Linked DNA regions of Sphaerisporangium krabiense. Each later gene encodes a partner of the first gene's protein in a complex. Links are inferred from orthologs where the notes say so. Each region holds a gene or a part of one and is shown on either strand. Other genes may lie near its edges.

Region 1 (9,300 bases):
CAGGGTGACCTTGGGCGTCTCGCCGATGCCGAACCACAGGATGAACAGCGGGATCAGGCCGAAGAACGGCAGCGCCCGCAGCATCTGCATGATCGGGTCCACGGCGTACTCGCCCGGGCGGCCGAGCCCGGCGACCACGGCGAGCAGCACGCCGGCGATCGCGCCGGCGGCGAAGCCGATGGCGACCCGTTGCAGGGACACCGCGATCGCCGTGGGGAGGACGCCCTCGGCGATCAGGTCGGTGGCGGTGGCGGCGACCGTGCTCGGCGCGGCGAGCAGGCGCTCGGGCAGCAGCCCGGCGCCGCTGGCGATCTGCCAGAGGACGACGACGGCCAGAGGGCTGAGCCATCGCCGCCAGGCCCGGGCGCGGCGCGGGGCACGGGACGCGCGCGGGGGCGGAACGGAGACGGTGGACGGCCCGGCGGCCGGGCCAGGGGCCCGTGCCGCCTGAACGTCCAGTGCGGGGGACGACATCAAGGAACCTCGCAGGGGTTGTTCTCGTGCGGCCTCCTCCCCATAATTGCCGTCATTTCCTACCGGGTCAATAGGGTTTTATGACCGGCCCCAGACGCGCACCGGCAGCCCTCCCGGGTCGTACGGCCCCCGAGCGGACGGGGGCCGCCGCGCGTAGTCTGATGAGGTGTCCGAAGAGGTCTCCGCCGTGGCGTCCGGCACGGTGCCGGATGCGGCACCCGGTACGGTGCCCGATGCGATGCCGGATGCAGGTGCCGATGCGGCTTCCGGCACGGTTCCTGATGCGGTGCCCGATGCGGTGCCGGATGTAGGTTCTGATGCGGCTTCGGGCGCGGTTCCTGATGCGGTGCCCGATGCGGTGCCGGATGCAGCTTCTGATGCGGCTTCCGGCGCGGTGACGGAGCCGGTACGCCGGGCGTCCGAGATCGGCGGCCCGGCCGCGCTCGCCGAGCTCCTCGACGCCCACGCCTATCTGGCCGGCGAGGGGCTGGCCACCGCGTGCTTCCTCGCGCTCAAGATGGGCAGGCCGCTGTTCCTGGAGGGCGAGGCGGGCGTCGGCAAGACCGAGCTGGCCAAGACCCTCGCCGCCGTGCTCGGCGCGCCCCTGATCCGGCTGCAGTGCTACGAGGGCCTGGACGCCGCGCAGGCCCTGTACGACTGGGACTTCGCCCGCCAGCTCCTGCACCTCAAGGCCGCCGAGGCCACGGGCGCCACCGGGGCCGCCGAGGCCGCGCGCCTGGAGGGCGAGCTGTACGACCGCAGGTTCCTCATCGCCCGTCCCCTGCTCAGGGCCCTGGAGACCCGGCCCGCCGTGCTGCTCGTGGACGAGATCGACCGCGCCGACGACGAGTTCGAGGCGTTCCTGCTGGAGGTCCTCTCCGACTTCAGCATCTCCATCCCCGAGCTCGGCACCGTGCGGGCCGCCGAGCCGCCCGTGGTGGTCGTCACCTCCAACCGCACCCGCGACGTCCACGACGCGCTGAAGCGCCGGTGCCTGTACCACTGGCTGGAGCACCCTCCGTTCGAGCGGGAGGTGGCGATACTCCTGCGGCGGCTGCCCGCCTGCACCGAGGCGCTCGCCGCCCAGGTCGCCGCCGCGGCCGGGCGCCTGCGCGCGGCCGGCCTGGTCAAGCCGCCCGGCGTCGCCGAGACCCTCGACTGGACCGGCGCCCTTCTCACGCTCGGCGCGCGCGACCTGGACCCGGGCCTGGCCGCCGCCACGCTCGGCGCCCTGCTGAAGTACCGCGAGGACCAGCAGACCGTCCTGACGAACGGACTGCTCCGCCATGCCTGACCCCGCCCGTCCCCCCTCCGGCGCCCGTCCGGCACCCGGCGGCGGTCCCTTCGGGACGGTCGTCACGAGCCCCGCGCGCACCGGGGACGCGGCCGCCCTGGCCGCGACGGTCACCGGATTCGCCCGCACCCTGCGCGCCGCGGGCGTTCCCGCCGACCACGAGCGCACCCAGGCCATGCTGGACGCCGCCGCCCACCTGGGCGCCGCCGACCGCGCGGCCGTCTACTGGGCCGGCCGCCTCACCATGTGCGCCGGCCCCGACGACCTGCCCCGCTACGACCGCTGCTTCGCCGCCTACTTCGGTGGCGAGCGCCCCGGGCCGGGCCGCCCGGCCCCCGTGGTCACCGTCGTCCGCCACACGATGGCCCTGGACGGCGACGGCCCCTCCGGCGACGCCTCCCGCGAGGCCCTGGCGGCCACGGCGGCCTGGGCCGAGGTGCTCAGGCACCGCGACGTCGCCCGCATGACCCCCGCCGAGCTGGCCGAGGTGCACCGCATGATCGGGCTGCTGCGCGCCCGCAGGGAGCCGCGCCGCTCCCGCCGGTTCGCATCCTCCCCTCGGGGCAGGCTCGACCCGCGCCGCACGATGCGCGAGACCCTGCGCAGGGGCGGCGAGATCGCCCGCCTGCGCCGCAGGTCGCGCCGGGTGCGGCCCCGCCGCGTCGTGCTGCTGGTCGACGTCAGCGGCTCCATGGCCCCCTACGCCGACACGCTGCTGCGGTTCGCCCACGCGCTGGTGCGGTGCGAGCCGCGCGCCACCGAGGTGTTCAGCGTCGGCACCCGGCTCACCCGGATCACCCCCGCGCTGCGCCACCGCGACCCCGGCGCGGCCATGCGCGAGGTCTCGGCCGCCGTCCCCGACTGGCGCGGCGGCACCCGGCTGGGCGAGGAGCTCAAGCGGTTCCTCGACGCCGGCTCCACGGCCAGGGGCGCCATCGTCGTGATCGCCTCGGACGGCTGGGAGCGCGGCGACCCGTCCCTGCTCGGCCGGCAGATGGCCCGGCTGTCCCGCCTCGCCTATCGGGTCGTGTGGGCGAACCCCCACAAAGGGCACGAGGGGTACCAGCCGCTGACCGGCGGCATGCGCGCCGCGCTGCCCTACGTCGGGGCGTTCGTCGCCGGGCACAGCCTGGCCGCCTTCGAGGAGCTCGCGGAAAGGCTGTCGCATGCGTGACGTGCTCTCCCAGATCGTGCGCTGGTGGGAGGCGGGGGAGCGGTTCGGGGTGGCCACCGTCGTGGACACCTTCCGCAGCGCGCCCCGGCCGCCCGGCGCGTCCATGGCCGTCCTCGGGGACGAGGCCGTCGGCAGCGTGTCCGGCGGCTGCGTCGAGGGCGCGGTGTACGAGCTGTCGCGCGAGGTCGCCGCCGGAGGGCGCCCGGTGCTCCAGCGGTACGGGGTCAGCGACGACGACGCCTTCTCGGTCGGGCTCACCTGCGGCGGGATCATCGACATCCTCGTCGAGCCTGTGTCCAAGGACGACTTCCCCGAGCTCGGCGAGATCGCGGCCTCGGTGCGCCGCCACGAGCCGGTGGCCGTCGCCACCGTCCTGCCCGGCCCCCGGCGGCGGGGCGCGCGCCGGGTGGTGTGGCCCGGCCGCGCCTCCGGCTCGCTCGGGCCCGCCCGGCTCGACGCCGCCGTGGACGACGACGCCCGCGGCATGCTCGCCCAGGGGCTCACGTCCGTGCGCAGGTACGGGACGCGCGGCGAGCGGCGTCTGGACGAGCTGCCGGTCTTCGTCCACTCCTTCGCCCCGCCGCCGCGCATGCTCGTCTTCGGGGCCATCGACTTCGCCGCCGCCGTCGCCAGGATCGGCAGGTTCCTCGGCTACCACGTCGTGGTGTGCGACGCCCGCCCGGTGTTCGCCACGGCCAAGCGCTTCCCCGAGGCGGACGAGGTCGTCGTCAAGTGGCCGCACGACTACCTCTCCACCGCCCACGTCGACGCCCGCACGGTGATCTGCGTGCTCACCCACGACCCGAAGTTCGACGTCCCCCTGCTGGAGGTCGCGCTGCGCACCGAGGCCGGGTACGTCGGCGCGATGGGGTCGCGCCGCACCCACGAGGACCGCCTGGCCCGGCTGCGCGAGGCGGGCCTCACCGCGGACGAGCTGGCCCGGCTGCGCTCCCCGATCGGGCTGGACCTCGGGGCGCGCACCCCTGAGGAGACCGCCGTGTCCATCGCCGCCGAGCTGATACAGCTCCGCTGGGGCGGCTCGGGCCGCGCGCTCAGCGACACCACCGGCCGCATCCACGGCCCGGCGGACGGCGGGCACGACACGGGCGCGACCGGTCCCGGCACGCGGGGCGGCGGATGAGCATGGCAGATCCCGGCACGGGGGGCGGCGGATGAGCGGGCCGTGCGCCGGGCTGTTGCTGGCCGCGGGGGCGGGGACGCGGCTCGGCACGCCCAAGGCGCTGCTGGAGTTCCAGGGGGAGCGGCTGGCCGACCGCGGGGCGCGCCTGCTGCGCGAGGGCGGCTGCCATCCGGTCGTCGTGGTGCTCGGCGCGGCCGAGGTGCGGGTCGGCGGGGCCGTCGCCGTCCGCAATCCCGACTGGCGCACCGGCATGGCGTCCTCGCTGCGCGCCGGGCTCGACGCGCTCCCGCCCGCCGCGGACGCGGTCGTGGTGGCCCTGGCCGACCAGCCGCTGGTCCGCGCCGAGGCCGTGCGCCGGCTGATCGTGGCGCGGGCGGCGGGCGCGGCGGTGGCGGTCGCCACCTACGGCGGCGCGCCGCGCAACCCGGTGCTGATCGGCCGCGAGCACTTCGGCGAGGTCCTGAGGCTCGCCGCCGGGGACGCGGGCGCGCGCCCCTTCCTGCGCGCCCATCCCGAACTGGTCACGCCCGTGCCCTGCGACGACGCCGGGGACCCGGCCGACATCGACACCGTGGCCGACCTGGAGCGCCTCACCGCCGTGCCGCGGCCGCCGGTCGCGCCGGACGGCCGCGACCGGCCCTGAGGGGCGGCAGCGGCGGCCGGGCGGGAGACGCCGCGCGCGCCGGGCTTTCCCGCCGCCGGGGGACTCGGTAGCCTGTCCGTGACTGGAACATCATTCGGTTTCTTTGGCGAGGGGACTCGACATGCGCGTGGGCATGGCGCTCAACTACGCGGGTGGCTTCAAGGAGACGGTGGCCGAGCTGGCGGACTACGAGAGCGCCGGGCTCGACATCGTCTTCGTCGCCGAGGCCTACGGCTTCGACGCCGTGAGCCAGATGGGCTACATCGCCGCCCGCACCCGGCGCGTCCAGATCGCCTCGGGCATCCTGCCGATCTACTCGCGCACCCCCTCCCTGCTCGCCATGACCGCCGCCGGCATGGACTACGTCTCCGACGGCCGCTTCGTGCTCGGCCTCGGCGCCTCCGGGCCGCAGGTCGTCGAGGGCTTCCACGGCGTGCCCTACACCGCGCCGCTCGGCCGCACCCGCGAGGTGATCGAGATCTGCCGCAAGGTCTGGCGGCGCGAGCGGCTCACCTACGAGGGCGCGCACTACACGCTGCCGCTGCCCCCCGGCCAGGGCACCGGGCTCGGCAAGCCGCTCAAGCTGATCAACCACCCGGTGCGCCCGCGCATCCCCATCGTGCTCGCCGCCATCGGCCCGAAGAACGTCGAGCTGACCGCCGAGCTGGCCGAGGGCTGGGAGCCGATCTTCTACGTCCCCGAGAAGGCCGCCGAGGTGTGGGGCCCGTCGCTGAAGGCGGGCACGGCCCGGCGCTCAGGCGACCTCGGCGAGCTGGACGTCATCGCCCAGGCCGCCCTCGCCATCGGCGAGGACGCGGGGGACCTGCTCGAGCTCGGCCGCCCCATGGCCGCGCTCTACATCGGCGGCATGGGCGCCAGGGGCAGGAACTTCTACAACGACCTGGCCCGCCGCTACGGCTACGAGAAGGAGGCCCGGCTCATCCAGGACCTCTACCTGGACGGCAAGAAGGACGAGGCCGCGGCGGCGGTGCCGAGAGAGCTACTGGAGAAGATGTCGCTCGTCGGCCCCGAGGGCTTCGTCAGGGAACGCGTCGCCGCGCTGAAGGAGTCCGGGGTCACCACGCTCAACGTCGCCCCGCTCGCCGCCACCCACGAGGAGCGCGTCCGGCTCGTCGAGAAGATCCGCGACATCGCCGCCTGATCCCCGGCGGGATATGACGGGCGAGGCCGTACAGTCTCGGACATGACCGCCATTCACCACACGCGGCGCACCCGGCTCGCCGCGCTGCTGGCCGGGCACGACGTGGACGCCCTGCTGGTCACCCGCGGCGTCAACGTGCGCTACCTGACCGGGCTGGCCAGCTCGAACGCCGCGGTGCTCGTGCGGGCGGACGCCTCGGCCGTCCTCGCCACCGACTCCCGGTACATCGAGACCGCGCGCCGCCACTGCGCCGGCGTCGAGGTCGTCGAGCGGCGCGACGTGGCCGGCTCCCTGGCCGGGATGGCCGCCCGGCCCGGCATCGAGGCGCACGACATGTCAGTGGCCCTGTACCGGCGCCTCGGCGGCGACCTCGTCCCCCTGGACCGGCCGGTGGAGGCGCTGCGGGTGGTCAAGGACGAGAGCGAGATCGACGCGCTGCGCGTCGCCTGCGAGCTGACCGACCAGGCGTTCGCCGACGTCCTGCCCGCGATCGCGCCCGGCACGACCGAGCGGGAGCTGGCCCGCGCGCTGGAGGCCCGCATGGGCGAGCTCGGCGCCGACCGGCCCGCCTTCGACACCATCGTGGCGAGCGGCCCCAACGGCTCGGTGCCCCACCACGCGCCCACCGCTCGTCCCATCGAGCGCGGCGACCTGGTCACCATGGACTTCGGCGCCCTGTACCAGGGCTACCACGCCGACATGACCCGGACGGTCGCCGTGGGCGAGCCCGCCGCCTGGCAGCGCGACCTGTACGAGCTGGTCCTGCGCGCGCAGCGCGCCGGGCGCGAGGCCCTGGCCCCCGGCGCGGACATCGCCGAGGTGGACGGGGCGGCGCGCGGGCTCATCGAGGCGGCCGGGCACGGCGAGCACTTCGGGCACGGGCTCGGCCACGGCGTCGGCCTGGAGATCCACGAGGATCCGTTCCTGCGTTCCACGGGTGCCGGTAGACTTGAGGATCGAGTTCCGATCACCGTCGAGCCCGGTGTCTACCTGCCGGGCAGGGGCGGCGTCCGGATCGAGGACACTCTCGTCACGCGTGCCGGCGGCCCGGAACTCCTCACCCGGACGACCAAGGAACTGCTGGTCCTGTGACGGGCGGGAAAGCGGCCGAGCTCAGCGTGACCATCACGACGCAGGAGATTACGAGTGGCGACGACCAACGACCTCAAGACCGGCCTTGTGCTCAGGCTCGACGGCGGCGAGCTGTGGAGCGTGGTGGAGTTCCAGCACGTCAAGCCCGGTAAGGGCGGCGCCTTCGTCCGCACCAAGCTGAAGAACGTGCTCTCGGGCAAGGTCGTGGACAAGACCTTCAACGCGGGCGTCAAGGTCGAGGTGGCCAACGTCGACAAGCGCGAGATGCAGTTCTCCTACCTCGACGGCGACGAGTTCGTGTTCATGGACACCGAGACCTACGACATGCTGAACGTCCCGCGTCCCACGGTCGGCGACGCGGCCAACTACCTGCTGGAGAACGGCCTCGCCACGGTGGCGATCAACGACGGCAACGTCCTGTACGTCGAGCTTCCCGCCGCCGTCGAGCTGACCATCGCCCAGACCGAGCCGGGTCTGCAGGGCGACCGCTCCACCGGCGGCACCAAGCCCGCCACGCTGGAGACCGGCGCCGAGATCAAGGTCCCTCTCTTCATCACCACGGGTGAGAAGGTCAAGGTCGACACTCGCACCGGCGAGTACCTCGGCCGGGCCTGAGTGTCCGCGCGGGGAAAGGCGCGCAGGCGCGCACTGGACATCCTCTTCGAGGCGGAACTGCGGAGCGAGCGGGCGACCAAGGTGCTCGCCGAGCGCGTCGAGCGGGCCGAGCCGCCGGTCAACGAGTACACCTCGGCCCTGGTCGAGGGCGTGGACCGGCACCGCGCCCGCGTCGACGAGCTGATCTCCACCTACTCCGAGGGCTGGACCCTCGACCGCATGCCCGCCGTGGACCGCAACCTGCTGCGCGCCGGCACCTACGAACTGCTGTGGATGCCCGACGTCCCGGAGGCCGTGGTCATCAGCGAGTGGGTGCACCTGGCCTCCGAGCTCTCCACCGACGAGTCGCCGCAGTTCGTCAACGGCCTGCTGGCCCGGTTCAAGCAGCTCAAGCCGTCCCTCGTCCTGTAGGGCGCGCCGCCTCCCGCGCGTGGGGGGCCGTCGGCCGCGGGTAGGCTGGGCCCCTACCGACGTCCCCGATCGAGGTTCCGATCGGCGTCCTCGCGAGGAGGCGAGCTGAACGTGCCCACCGAAGGCCCCACACGCCAGGCGGCCGCCACCCCGGCGGTGCGCACCGCCGTGGTCTGGGAGGCCCTGCGCGCCGCGCTCGCCGGACTGGCGGACGCGACCGGGCGCGAGCGGCTCGACATCGTCGACGCCGGGGGCGGCACGGGCGGCTTCGCCGTGCCGCTGGCCGGGCTCGGCCACGCCGTCACCGTGGTGGACCCCAGCCCCGACTCCCTGGCCGCCCTGGAGCGCCGGGCCGCCGAGGCGGGGGTGGCGGTCAAGGGCATCCAGGGCGACACCGCCGACCTGCGCCACGTGCTGGACCCCGGCTGCGCCGACCTGGTGCTGTGCCACAGCGTCCTCGAGTACGTCGAGGACCCCGCCGGGGCGCTGGCCGCCGTCGCGGGCCTGCTGCGGCCGGGCGGGCTGATCAGCGTCCTCGCGGCCAACCCGGTCGCGACCGCGATCCACCGTTCGCTCGCCGGCCACTTCGACGAGGCGCGCCAGGCCCTGTCCGACCCCTCGGGCCGCTGGGGCGACCAGGACCCGACGCCGCGCAGGTTCGGCGGCGCGGCGCTGGCCGGCCTGCTGTCGGCCGCGGGGTTCGCGCCCGGCGAGGTCAGGGGCGTGCGCGTCTTCGCCGACCTGGTGCCGGGCCGCCTGCTCGACGGCGAGCCCGGCGCGGCCCGCGCGCTGGTGGCGCTGGAGCAGGCCGCCGCCGCCCACCCCGTGCTGCGCGACATCGCCACCCAGCTCCACGTCCTCGCCCGGCGCTGACCACGTCACGGCGTGCCGCCCGGCGGCTAGAACGCGTGTTCGGGTAGGATCGAGGTGTGTCGCGCAAGCAGGTTCTGCGGCCCGAGCCGGGGCGGAGGCGCCCCCCGGCCCAGGCGCCGCCGGCCGACGACACCGGGTGCCCGATCCTGCACGTCGACATGGACGCCTTCTACGCCAGCGTCGAGCTGCTGGAGCGTCCCGAGCTCAAGGGCACCCCGGTGATCATCGGTGCGGCGGGCGCCCGCGGCGTGGTGCTCAGCGCCACCTACGAGGCCAGACGGTTCGGCGTCCACTCGGCGATGCCGATGACCCGCGCCCGCCGCCTCTGCCCGCAGGCCGTGGTGATCCCGCCGAGCCACGGCAAGTACTCCGAGGTCTCCAAGAGCGTGATGGAGATCTTCTACGCGGTCACCCCCGAGGT
Region 2 (9,398 bases), 4.9 Mb from region 1 along the record:
GCGCGAGGGACAGCAGCCGGTCGAGGAACTCCCACATACGGTCGCCGCGCAGCGTCACGTGCGCGCCGATCGGCATGCCCTCGCGCAGCTTGAACTGCGCGATGGACTTGCGGGCGTGGGCCACGGCCGGCTTCTGGCCGGTGATGGCGGTGAGGTCGCGCACCGCGCCCTCGATCAGCTTGGAGTCGCGGGCCGCCTCGCCGACGCCCATGTTCACCTTGATCTTGGTGAGCTTGGGGATCTGCATGACGTTCGCGATGCCGAACTGCTCACGCAGCTTGTCCGCGATCTCCTCGCGGTAGCGGAGCTTGAGGCGCGGCGCGGGGCGCTCGGTCTCGGTAGTGGTGGCGGTCATCAGTTGTCCTCACCCGATTCGTCGGCCTCGGCGGCCTTCTTGGCGGGCTTGTCGTCCTTCGTCGCCTCGTCCTTCTTGGCGTCATCCTTGAGCTTCTTGACGTTGCTCACGTGGATGGGCGCCTCCAGGGTCTGCACGCCGCCTTCCTTGGCGCCGCGCGGGCCCTGGTGGGTGACCTTGGAGTGCTTCTTGATCAGGTTCACGCCCTCCACCACCACGCGGTCCTCGCGCGGCAGGGCGCGGATCACACGACCCTTGGCACCCTTGTCCTTACCGGCGATGACCTGGACGAGGTCACCCTTCTTCACATGCAGCTTCGGCATCTACAACACCTCCGGCGCGAGCGAGATGATGCGCATGAACTTCTTCTCGCGCAGCTCGCGACCCACCGGACCGAAGATACGCGTGCCCCGAGGGTCACCACTGTCCTTGATGATGACCGCGGCGTTCTCGTCGAAGCGGATGTAGGAGCCGTCGGGGCGGCGGCGCTCCTTGCTGGTGCGCACCACGACAGCCTTGACCACATCACCCTTCTTGACGCCCGCGGCGGGAAGAGCGTCCTTCACCGTCGCGACGATGATGTCGCCGATACCCGCGTAGCGCCGACCCGAGCCACCGAGCACCCGGATGCACAACAGCTCCTTGGCACCCGTGTTGTCGGCGACCTTGAGCCGCGACTCCTGCTGGATCACGTCAACTCCCGTATGTCACGCCGGTTCTCATTCATTGAGCCTGGCGGAACTAGATTCGGTCTAATGCGCCCCCGGCCGGTCTTACCGGCCCGAGGGGGGACGCCACACGGGAGACCCCCTTCCGGGGGGCCTCCCGCACGGCGACTTACTTGGCCCGCTCGAGGATCTCCACGACCCGCCACCGCTTGGTGGCGGACAGCGGCCGGGTCTCCATCAGAAGGACGCGGTCGCCGACGCCGGCGGTGTTGGCCTCGTCGTGGGCCTTGTACTTGGTCGTACGGCGGATGACCTTGCCGTACAGCGGGTGCTTGACGCGGTCCTCGACGGCGACGACGACGGTCTTGTCCATCTTGTCGCTGACGACCAGACCCTCGCGGGTCTTGCGGTAGTTCCGCGCCTGGGCGGTCTCGGTGCTGGTCTCGGTGGTCTCAGCCATCGCTCGGCTCCTTCTCGACCGTGATGATGCCGAGCTCGCGCTCGCGCATCACGGTGTAGATACGGGCGATCTCGCGCCGGACGGCGCGCAGCCGCCCGTGGCTCTCCAACTGACCGGTCGCCGCCTGGAAGCGGAGGTTGAACAGCTCCTCCTTGGCTTCCTTCAGCTTCTGGACCAGCTCTTCCTGGTCAGAAGTCCGCAGCTCACCGGCGGTCAGGCCCTTAGCCATCACGCCTCACCCACTTCACGCTTGACGAACCGGCACTTCATCGGGAGCTTGTGCATCGCGCGGCGCAGGGCCTCGCGGGCGACCGGCTCGCTGACGCCGGACAGCTCGAACATGACGCGGCCGGGCTTGACGTTGGCGATCCACCACTCCGGCGAACCCTTACCGGAACCCATGCGGGTCTCGGCGGGCTTCTTCGTCAGGGGACGGTCCGGGTAGATGTTGATCCACACCTTGCCGCCACGGCGGATGTGCCGGGTCATGGCGATACGCGCGGCCTCGATCTGGCGGTTGGTCACGTAGTGGTGCTCAAGCGCCTGGATGCCGAACTCGCCGAACACGACCCTGGTGCCGCCCTTGGCGGCTCCGCTGCGGTCAGGCCGGTGCTGCTTACGGTGCTTGACCCTGCGCGGGATCAGCATGGTCAGCTCCCTTCAGCACCCGGCTGCTCCGCCGGGCCACTCTCGGGCGCCCCAGCGGGCGCGGTGCTCTCGGTCTTGGCCCCGCCGCGGCCACCGCGGCCCGCGCCGTCACGGCCACGGCCGCCGCCGCCCGCGCCACGGCCGCGCTGCGGCCGGTCGGTGCGGTCGCGACGCTGGCCGGCGCGCGCGCCGGCGGCCGCCGCCTCGCGCTCCGCGCGGCTGGTCGGGGCCTCGCCCTTGTAGATCCACACCTTCACGCCGATGCGGCCGAAGGTGGTGCGGGCCTCGTAGAAGCCGTAGTCGATGTCCGCGCGAAGGGTGTGCAGCGGCACGCGGCCCTCGCGGTAGAACTCCGAGCGCGACATCTCGGCGCCGCCGAGACGGCCGGAGCACTGGACACGGATGCCCTTGGCGCCGCTCTTCATCGCCGACTGCATGGCCTTGCGCATCGCCCGCCGGAAGGAGACCCGGCTGGAGAGCTGCTCGGCCACGCCCTGGGCGACGAGCTGAGCGTCGACCTCGGGGTTCTTGACCTCAAGGATGTTGAGCTGGACCTGCTTCTTGGTCAGCTTCTCGAGGTCGCCACGGATGCGGTCCGCCTCGGCGCCGCGGCGGCCGATGACGATGCCCGGCCGCGCGGTGTGGATGTCGACCTGGACGCGGTCGGTGGTCCGCTCGATCTCGACCTTGGAGATGCCGGCCCGCTCCATGCCCTTCTGCAGCATGCGGCGGATCGACACGTCCTCGGCGACGTAGGACTTGTACAGCTTGTCGGCGTACCACCGGCTCTTGAAGTCGGTCGTGATGCCGAGGCGGAACCCGTGCGGGTTAACCTTCTGGCCCACTAGCGGGTCCTTCCCTTCGGCTTGCCCTGGCGCTCGGGCCGGGCTTCGACGATCACGGTGATGTGGCTCGTCCGCTTGTTGATCCGATAGGCACGGCCCTGGGCACGGGGACGGAACCGCTTCAGCGTCGGGCCCTCGTCGACCCACGCCCGGCTCACGACCAGCGACTCGCGATCGAGCTTGAAGTTGTGCTCGGCGTTCGCCATCGCGCTCGACAGCACCTTGTAGATCGGCTCGCTCGCCGCCTGGGTGGCGAACTGCAGCACGGCCTGCGCCTCCGAAGCGGGCAGCCCGCGAATAAGGTCCACCACGCGGCGGGCCTTCTGGGGCGTGACGCGGACGAACCGCGCCTGAGCCCTGGCTTCCATCGCTTACTCCTCGTTTCTGAAAGGCGCTTACCGCCGGCTACGCCGGTCTTCCTTGACGTGGCTGCGGAAGGTCCGCGTCGGCGCGAACTCGCCCAGCTTGTGGCCGATCATCGACTCGGTGACGAACACCGGGACGTGCTTGCGCCCGTCGTGAACGGCGATCGTGTGACCCAGCATGTCCGGCACGATCATGGAGCGCCGCGACCACGTCTTGATGACGTTCTTGGTGCCCTTCTCGTTCTGCGTGTCCACCTTCTTCATCAGGTGGTCGTCAACGAAAGGACCCTTCTTAAGGCTACGTGGCATTTAGGCTGCTCCTACCGCTTCTTCTTGCTCCGCCGACGGATGATCAGGCGGTCGCTGGCCTTGTTGGCCTGACGGGTACGGCCCTCGGGCTTGCCCTTGGGGTTCACCGGGTGGCGGCCACCGGAGGTCTTGCCCTCACCACCGCCGTGCGGGTGGTCGACCGGGTTCATGGCGACACCGCGGACGGTCGGGCGCTTGCCCTTCCAGCGGTTACGACCGGCCTTGCCGATGCTGATGTTGGCCTGCTCGGCGTTGCCGACCTGGCCGACCGAGGCGCGGCAGCGCACGTCGACCTGGCGCATCTCGCCGGAGGGCATGCGCAGCGTGGCCATCTGCCCTTCCTTGGCCAGCAGCTGGATCTGCGCGCCGGCGGACCGGCCGAGCTTCGCCCCGCCGCCCGGCTTCAGCTCCACGGCGTGGATGAAGGTACCGGTCGGGATGTTGCGCAGCGGCAGGCAGTTGCCCGGCTTGATGTCGGCCGCGGGGCCGTTCTCGATGCGGTCGCCCTGCTTGATCCCGGTGGGAGCGAGGATGTAGCGCTTCTCGCCGTCCGCGTAGTGCAGGAGCGCGATGCGCGAGGTCCGGTTCGGGTCGTACTCGATGTGCGCGACCTTGGCCGGGATGCCGTCCTTGTCGTGGCGCCGGAAGTCGATGATGCGGTAGGCGCGCTTGTGCCCGCCGCCCTGGTGACGCGCGGTCACACGCCCATGGACGTTACGGCCGCCCTTGCTGTGCAGGGGGGCAAGCAGCGACTTCTCGGGCGTGCTGCGCGTGATCTCGGCGAAGTCCGAGACGCTCGCGCCGCGCCGGCCCGGCGTCGTCGGCTTGTATTTACGGATGCCCATCTTTTTCGTTCATCCTTCGTCGGTGTTGCTTGGCAAAGCGGTGGTGATCAGCCGATCTGACCGAAGATGTCGATCCGGTCGCCTTCCACCAGGCTCACGATCGCCCGCTTGGTGCTCGGACGCTGGCCGTAGCCGAACCTCGTGCGCTTGCGCTTGCCCTGCCTGTTGATCGTGTTCACGCTCGTGACCTTGACGCCGAAGATCTGCTCGATAGCGATCTTGACCTGGGTCTTGTTGGCCGTCTTGCGCACCAGGAACGTGTACTTGTTGTGCTCATCGATCAGGCCGTAGCTCTTCTCGGAGACGATCGGCTTGATGATGATGTCGCGCGGGTCGGCGATCTTCTGCATCAGGCGTCTTCCTTCCCGCCGTTGCCCAGCCGCGCCACGACCTGGTCGTAGGCCTCACGGGTGAAGACCAGGTCGTCGTAGCAGAGCACGTCATAGGTGTTCAGCTGGCCGGCGTCCAGCAGGTGGACCTCCGGCGCGTTGCGCAGGCTCAGCCAGGTGAGCTCGTCGTCGGCGTCGACCACGACCAGGACGCTGCGCGCCTTGGTGATGGTGCGCAGGGCCTCGATCGCCGCCTTGGTCTTCGGGGTCTCCCCCGTGACCAGGCCGTCGACGATGTACACCCGGCCGCCGCTCGCCCGGTCGCTGAGGGCGCCGCGCAGGGCGGCGGCCTTCATCTTCTTGGGCGTCCGCTGCGAGTAGTCGCGCGGCTGCGGGCCGTGGACGGTGCCACCGCCGGCGAACTGCGGCGCGCGGGTCGAGCCCTGACGGGCGCGGCCGGTGCCCTTCTGCCGGTACGGCTTCTTGCCACCACCGCTGACCTCGCCACGGGTCTTCGTCTTGTGGGTGCCCTGGCGGCGCGCGGCCAGCTGGGCGACGACGACCTGGTGGATCAGCGGGATGTTGACCTTGGCGCCGAAGACATCCTCCGGCAGGTCGACGGTGCCGGTCTTCGCGCCGGCCGCGTCGAGGACGTCGATGGTCGTGCTCACTTCTCGGCCCCCTTCTTGGCGGCGGTGCGAATCAGCACCAGGCTCCCGTTGGCGCCGGGAACCGCACCCTTGAGCAGGATGAGGCCCTTCTCGGCGTCCACGGCGTGAACCTTGAGGTTCTGGATCGTGACGCGGGTGTTGCCCATGCGGCCCGCCATGCGCAGGCCCTTGAAGACGCGGCCCGGGGTGGCGCAGCCACCGATGGAGCCGGGCGAACGGTGCTTGCGCTGGGTGCCGTGCGAGGCGCCGAGACCGCGGAAGCCGTGCCGCTTCATGACGCCGGCGAAGCCCTTGCCCTTGCTCTTGCCGGTGACGTCCACGAACTGACCGGCCTCGAAGGTCTCGGCCGTGATCTCCTGGCCGAGGGTGTACTCGGAGGCGTCGGTGGTGCGGACCTCGACGAAGTAGCGGCGCGGGGTGATGTCGTGCTTGCGCAGGTAGTCACCCAGGGGCTTGTTGACCTTGCGCGGGTCTACCTGCCCGTAGCCGAGCTGAACAGCGGAGTAGCCGTCCTTTTCCTCACTGCGGACGCGGGTCACCACGCACGGACCGGCCTCGACGACGGTGACCGGGACGATCCGGTTCCCCTCGTCGAAGACCTGGGTCATGCCGAGCTTCTTGCCCAGGACGCCCTTGATCTGCTTAGCCATGTCAGTGCGTTCCCTCAGAGCTTGATCGAGATGTCGACGCCGGCCGGGAGGTCGAGCCGCATGAGCGAGTCGACCGTCTTCGGCGTCGGATCGATGATGTCAATCAGCCGCTTGTGCGTGCGCATTTCGAAGTGCTCACGGCTGTCCTTGTACTTGTGCGGCGAGCGGATGACGCAGTACACGTTCTTCTCGGTCGGCAACGGCACCGGGCCCGCGACCTTGGCGCCAGTCCGCGTCACCGTCTCGACGATCTTCTTGGCCGAGCTATCGATGACCTCGTGGTCATAGGCCTTAAGCCGGATGCGGATCTTCTGTCCCGCCATAGTGGCCTCGGTGTCCTTCGCTGTCGTCCTGCAAAAGTTTCGTGCGGCCTTGTGCCGCTGTCAGGTTCCCGTGGCTCGCGCCCCGTGACCCGCCTCGTCATTCCGTGATCTTGCAGTCGACTCGGTCGTCTCCGTCCGAGACGACTGCGAGATCACGGGCCTGGATCGGGCTCGGAGCTCGCCGCGGGCTCGGGGGCCTCGCGGCCCCGTCGTGGTGCGGCGGTCGGGCCCGGACTGCTCCGGCCCCGACCGCCGACCCGCGGTCGTGCTACTTGATGATCTTCGTGACCCGGCCCGCGCCGACGGTCCGTCCACCCTCGCGGATGGCGAACTTGAGGCCGTCCTCCATCGCGATGGGCTGGATGAGCTGGACGGTCATCTCGGTGTTGTCACCGGGCATGACCATCTCGGTGCCCTCGGGCAGGGTGACGACGCCCGTGACGTCCGTGGTGCGGAAGTAGAACTGCGGGCGGTAGTTGTTGAAGAACGGCGTGTGGCGGCCGCCCTCGTCCTTCGACAGGATGTAGACCTGCGCCTCGAACTCCGTGTGCGGGGTGGTCGTGCCCGGCTTGATGATGCACTGGCCGCGCTCGACGTCCTCGCGCTTGATGCCACGAAGGAGCAGACCGACGTTGTCGCCGGCGCGTCCCTCGTCGAGGAGCTTGCGGAACATCTCGACACCGGTGACGGTGGTCGTGGTGCTCTTGTCCTTGATGCCGATGATGTCGACGGTCTCGTTGACCTTGACGATGCCGCGCTCGATACGACCGGTCACGACGGTGCCGCGGCCGGTGATCGAGAACACGTCCTCGATCGGCATGAGGAACGGCTTCTCGGTGTCACGAACGGGCTCGGGGACGTTGTCGTCCACGGCGTTCATGAGCTCGATGATCGAGTCGCCCCACTTCTCGTCGCCCTCGAGCGCCTTCAGCGCCGAGACGCGGACGACCGGCAGGTCGTCGCCCGGGAACTCCTGAGCGGACAGCAGCTCGCGGACCTCGAGCTCGACGAGCTCCAGGATCTCCTCGTCATCGACCATGTCGGCCTTGTTCAGCGCGACGACGATGTAGGGGACGCCGACCTGGCGGGCCAGGAGGACGTGCTCCTTCGTCTGCGGCATCGGGCCGTCGGTGGCGGCGACCACGAGGATGGCGCCGTCCATCTGCGCGGCACCGGTGATCATGTTCTTCACGTAGTCGGCGTGACCGGGGCAGTCCACGTGGGCGTAGTGGCGCTTCTCGGTCTGGTACTCGACGTGCGCGATGGAGATGGTGATACCGCGAGCCTTCTCCTCGGGCGCCTTGTCGATCTTGTCGAACGGGGTCGCCTCATTGAGGTGAGGGAAACGGTCGTGGAGCACCTTGGTGATCGCCGCGGTCAGAGTGGTCTTGCCGTGGTCGATGTGCCCAATGGTGCCGATGTTCACGTGCGGCTTGGTCCGCTCGAACTTGGCCTTGGCCACTGCTCTGTCTCCTTAGAGATTCTGACGTGACTTGCTACTCACTCGGGCTCGGAGCCCGATGCCCGGGAGGGCGATCGCTCGCCCCCCGGGCCGTCGGGGTCTCGGACCTATTCGCCCCGAGCCTTCGCGACGATCTCCTTGGCGATGCCCGGGGGCACCTCCGCATAGGAGTTGAACTGCATGCTGTAGACAGCCCGGCCCTGGGTCTTGCTGCGCAGGTCGCCCACGTAGCCGAACATCTCTGACAGCGGGACCAGGGCCTGGATCACCTTGGCCCCGGTACGGTCCTCCATCGCCTGGATCTGCCCGCGGCGCCCGTTGAGGTCGCCGATGACGTCACCCATGTAGTCCTCGGGCGTGGTGACCTCGACGGACATCATGGGCTCAAGGATCACGGCGTCGGCGCGGCGCGCGGCCTCCTTGAAGGCCATCGAACCGGCGATCTTGAAAGCCATTTCGGAGGAGTCGACCTCGTGGTAGGTACCGTCCTGGAGGGTGACCTTCACACCCACCATCGGGTAGCCGGCCAGAACGCCGAACTCCGCGGCCTCCTGCGCGCCCGCGTCCACCGAGGGGATGTACTCCCTGGGGATGCGGCCACCGGTGACCTTGTTCGCGAACTCGTAGCCGTCGTTGCCCTCGCCCAGCGGCTCCAGGTCGATGATCACGCGCGCGAACTGGCCGGAACCACCGGTCTGCTTCTTGTGCGTGTAGTCGACCTTCTCCACCTTGCGGCGGATGGTCTCGCGGTAGGCGACCTGCGGGCGGCCGACGTTGGCCTCGACCTTGAACTCGCGGCGCATCCGGTCGACGAGGATCTCCAGGTGGAGCTCGCCCATACCCCAGATGACCGTCTGGCCGGTCTCCTCGTCCCTGCGAACCTGGAAGGAGGGGTCCTCCTCGGCCAGGCGCTGGATCGCGGTGCCGAGCTTCTCCTGGTCGCCCTTGGTCTTGGGCTCGATGGCCACGTTGATGACCGGGGCGGGGAAGTTCATCGACTCCAGGACGACCTGGTTGGTCGGGTCGGAGAGGGTGTCACCGGTGGTGGTGTCCTTCAGGCCCATGACGGCGACGATCTGACCGGCGATCGCCGACGAGCGCTCCTCGCGCTTGTTGGCGTGCATCTGGTAGATCTTGCCGATCCGCTCCTTCTTGCCCTTCACCGAGTTGATCACCGCGGTGCCGGTCTCGAGCGTGCCCGAGTAGATGCGGATGTAGGTGAGCTTGCCCAGGTGCTGGTCGCTCATGATCTTGAAGGCCAGGGCGGCGAACGGCTCGTTCGGGTCCGCGTGCCGCTCGATCTCCTGCTCCTCGTTGCCGACCGCGTGCCCCTTGAAGGCGGGGATGTCGGTCGGGGCCGGGAGGTAGGCGACGATCGCGTCGAGCAGGGGCTGGACGCCCTTGTTCTTGAACGCGGTGCCGCACAGGACCGGGTTGAGCGCGCTGGACAGCGTCGTGCGGCGGATGG

What was found.
Region 2: the proteins of nusB (region 1) and rpsJ are in contact, whole or in part, in a solved structure (PDB 3D3B), measured with the Escherichia coli proteins. The link is inferred for Sphaerisporangium krabiense from one-to-one orthologs.

Annotation. Positions count from the first base shown.
Region 1 is NZ_JACHBR010000001.1:5,675,673-5,684,972, forward strand. The notes cover bases 6,437-9,300. They hold nusB (transcription antitermination factor NusB), read left to right. Parts: upstream 6,437-7,595; coding sequence 7,596-8,006; downstream 8,007-9,300. Other genes in these bases: BJ981_RS24905 (M24 family metallopeptidase), read left to right, coding at 6,437-6,980; efp (elongation factor P), read left to right, coding at 7,035-7,595; BJ981_RS24920 (class I SAM-dependent methyltransferase), read left to right, coding at 8,118-8,879; BJ981_RS24925 (DNA polymerase IV), read left to right, coding at 8,936-9,300. In the rest of the region: BJ981_RS24875 (ABC transporter permease), read right to left, coding at 1-474; BJ981_RS24880 (AAA family ATPase), read left to right, coding at 869-1,768; BJ981_RS24885 (vWA domain-containing protein), read left to right, coding at 1,761-2,942; BJ981_RS24890 (XdhC family protein), read left to right, coding at 2,935-4,083; BJ981_RS24895 (nucleotidyltransferase family protein), read left to right, coding at 4,115-4,726; BJ981_RS24900 (LLM class F420-dependent oxidoreductase), read left to right, coding at 4,848-5,888; more of BJ981_RS24905, read left to right, coding at 5,931-6,436. UniProt on the Escherichia coli protein: Part of the processive rRNA transcription and antitermination complex (rrnTAC). The complex forms an RNA-chaperone ring around the RNA exit tunnel of RNA polymerase (RNAP).
Region 2 is NZ_JACHBR010000001.1:744,659-754,056, forward strand. Bases 4,815-7,776 are described here. They hold rpsJ (30S ribosomal protein S10), read right to left. Parts: upstream 6,469-7,776; coding sequence 6,160-6,468; downstream 4,815-6,159. Other genes in these bases: rplW (50S ribosomal protein L23), read right to left, coding at 4,815-4,845; rplD (50S ribosomal protein L4), read right to left, coding at 4,845-5,495; rplC (50S ribosomal protein L3), read right to left, coding at 5,492-6,145; tuf (elongation factor Tu), read right to left, coding at 6,737-7,776. In the rest of the region: rplE (50S ribosomal protein L5), read right to left, coding at 1-355; rplX (50S ribosomal protein L24), read right to left, coding at 355-669; rplN (50S ribosomal protein L14), read right to left, coding at 679-1,047; rpsQ (30S ribosomal protein S17), read right to left, coding at 1,193-1,483; rpmC (50S ribosomal protein L29), read right to left, coding at 1,476-1,712; rplP (50S ribosomal protein L16), read right to left, coding at 1,712-2,131; rpsC (30S ribosomal protein S3), read right to left, coding at 2,134-2,976; rplV (50S ribosomal protein L22), read right to left, coding at 2,976-3,344; rpsS (30S ribosomal protein S19), read right to left, coding at 3,372-3,650; rplB (50S ribosomal protein L2), read right to left, coding at 3,662-4,495; more of rplW, read right to left, coding at 4,543-4,814; more of tuf, read right to left, coding at 7,777-7,930; fusA (elongation factor G), read right to left, coding at 8,038-9,398. UniProt on the Escherichia coli protein: Involved in the binding of tRNA to the ribosomes. Part of the processive rRNA transcription and antitermination complex (rrnTAC). The complex forms an RNA-chaperone ring around the RNA exit tunnel of RNA polymerase (RNAP).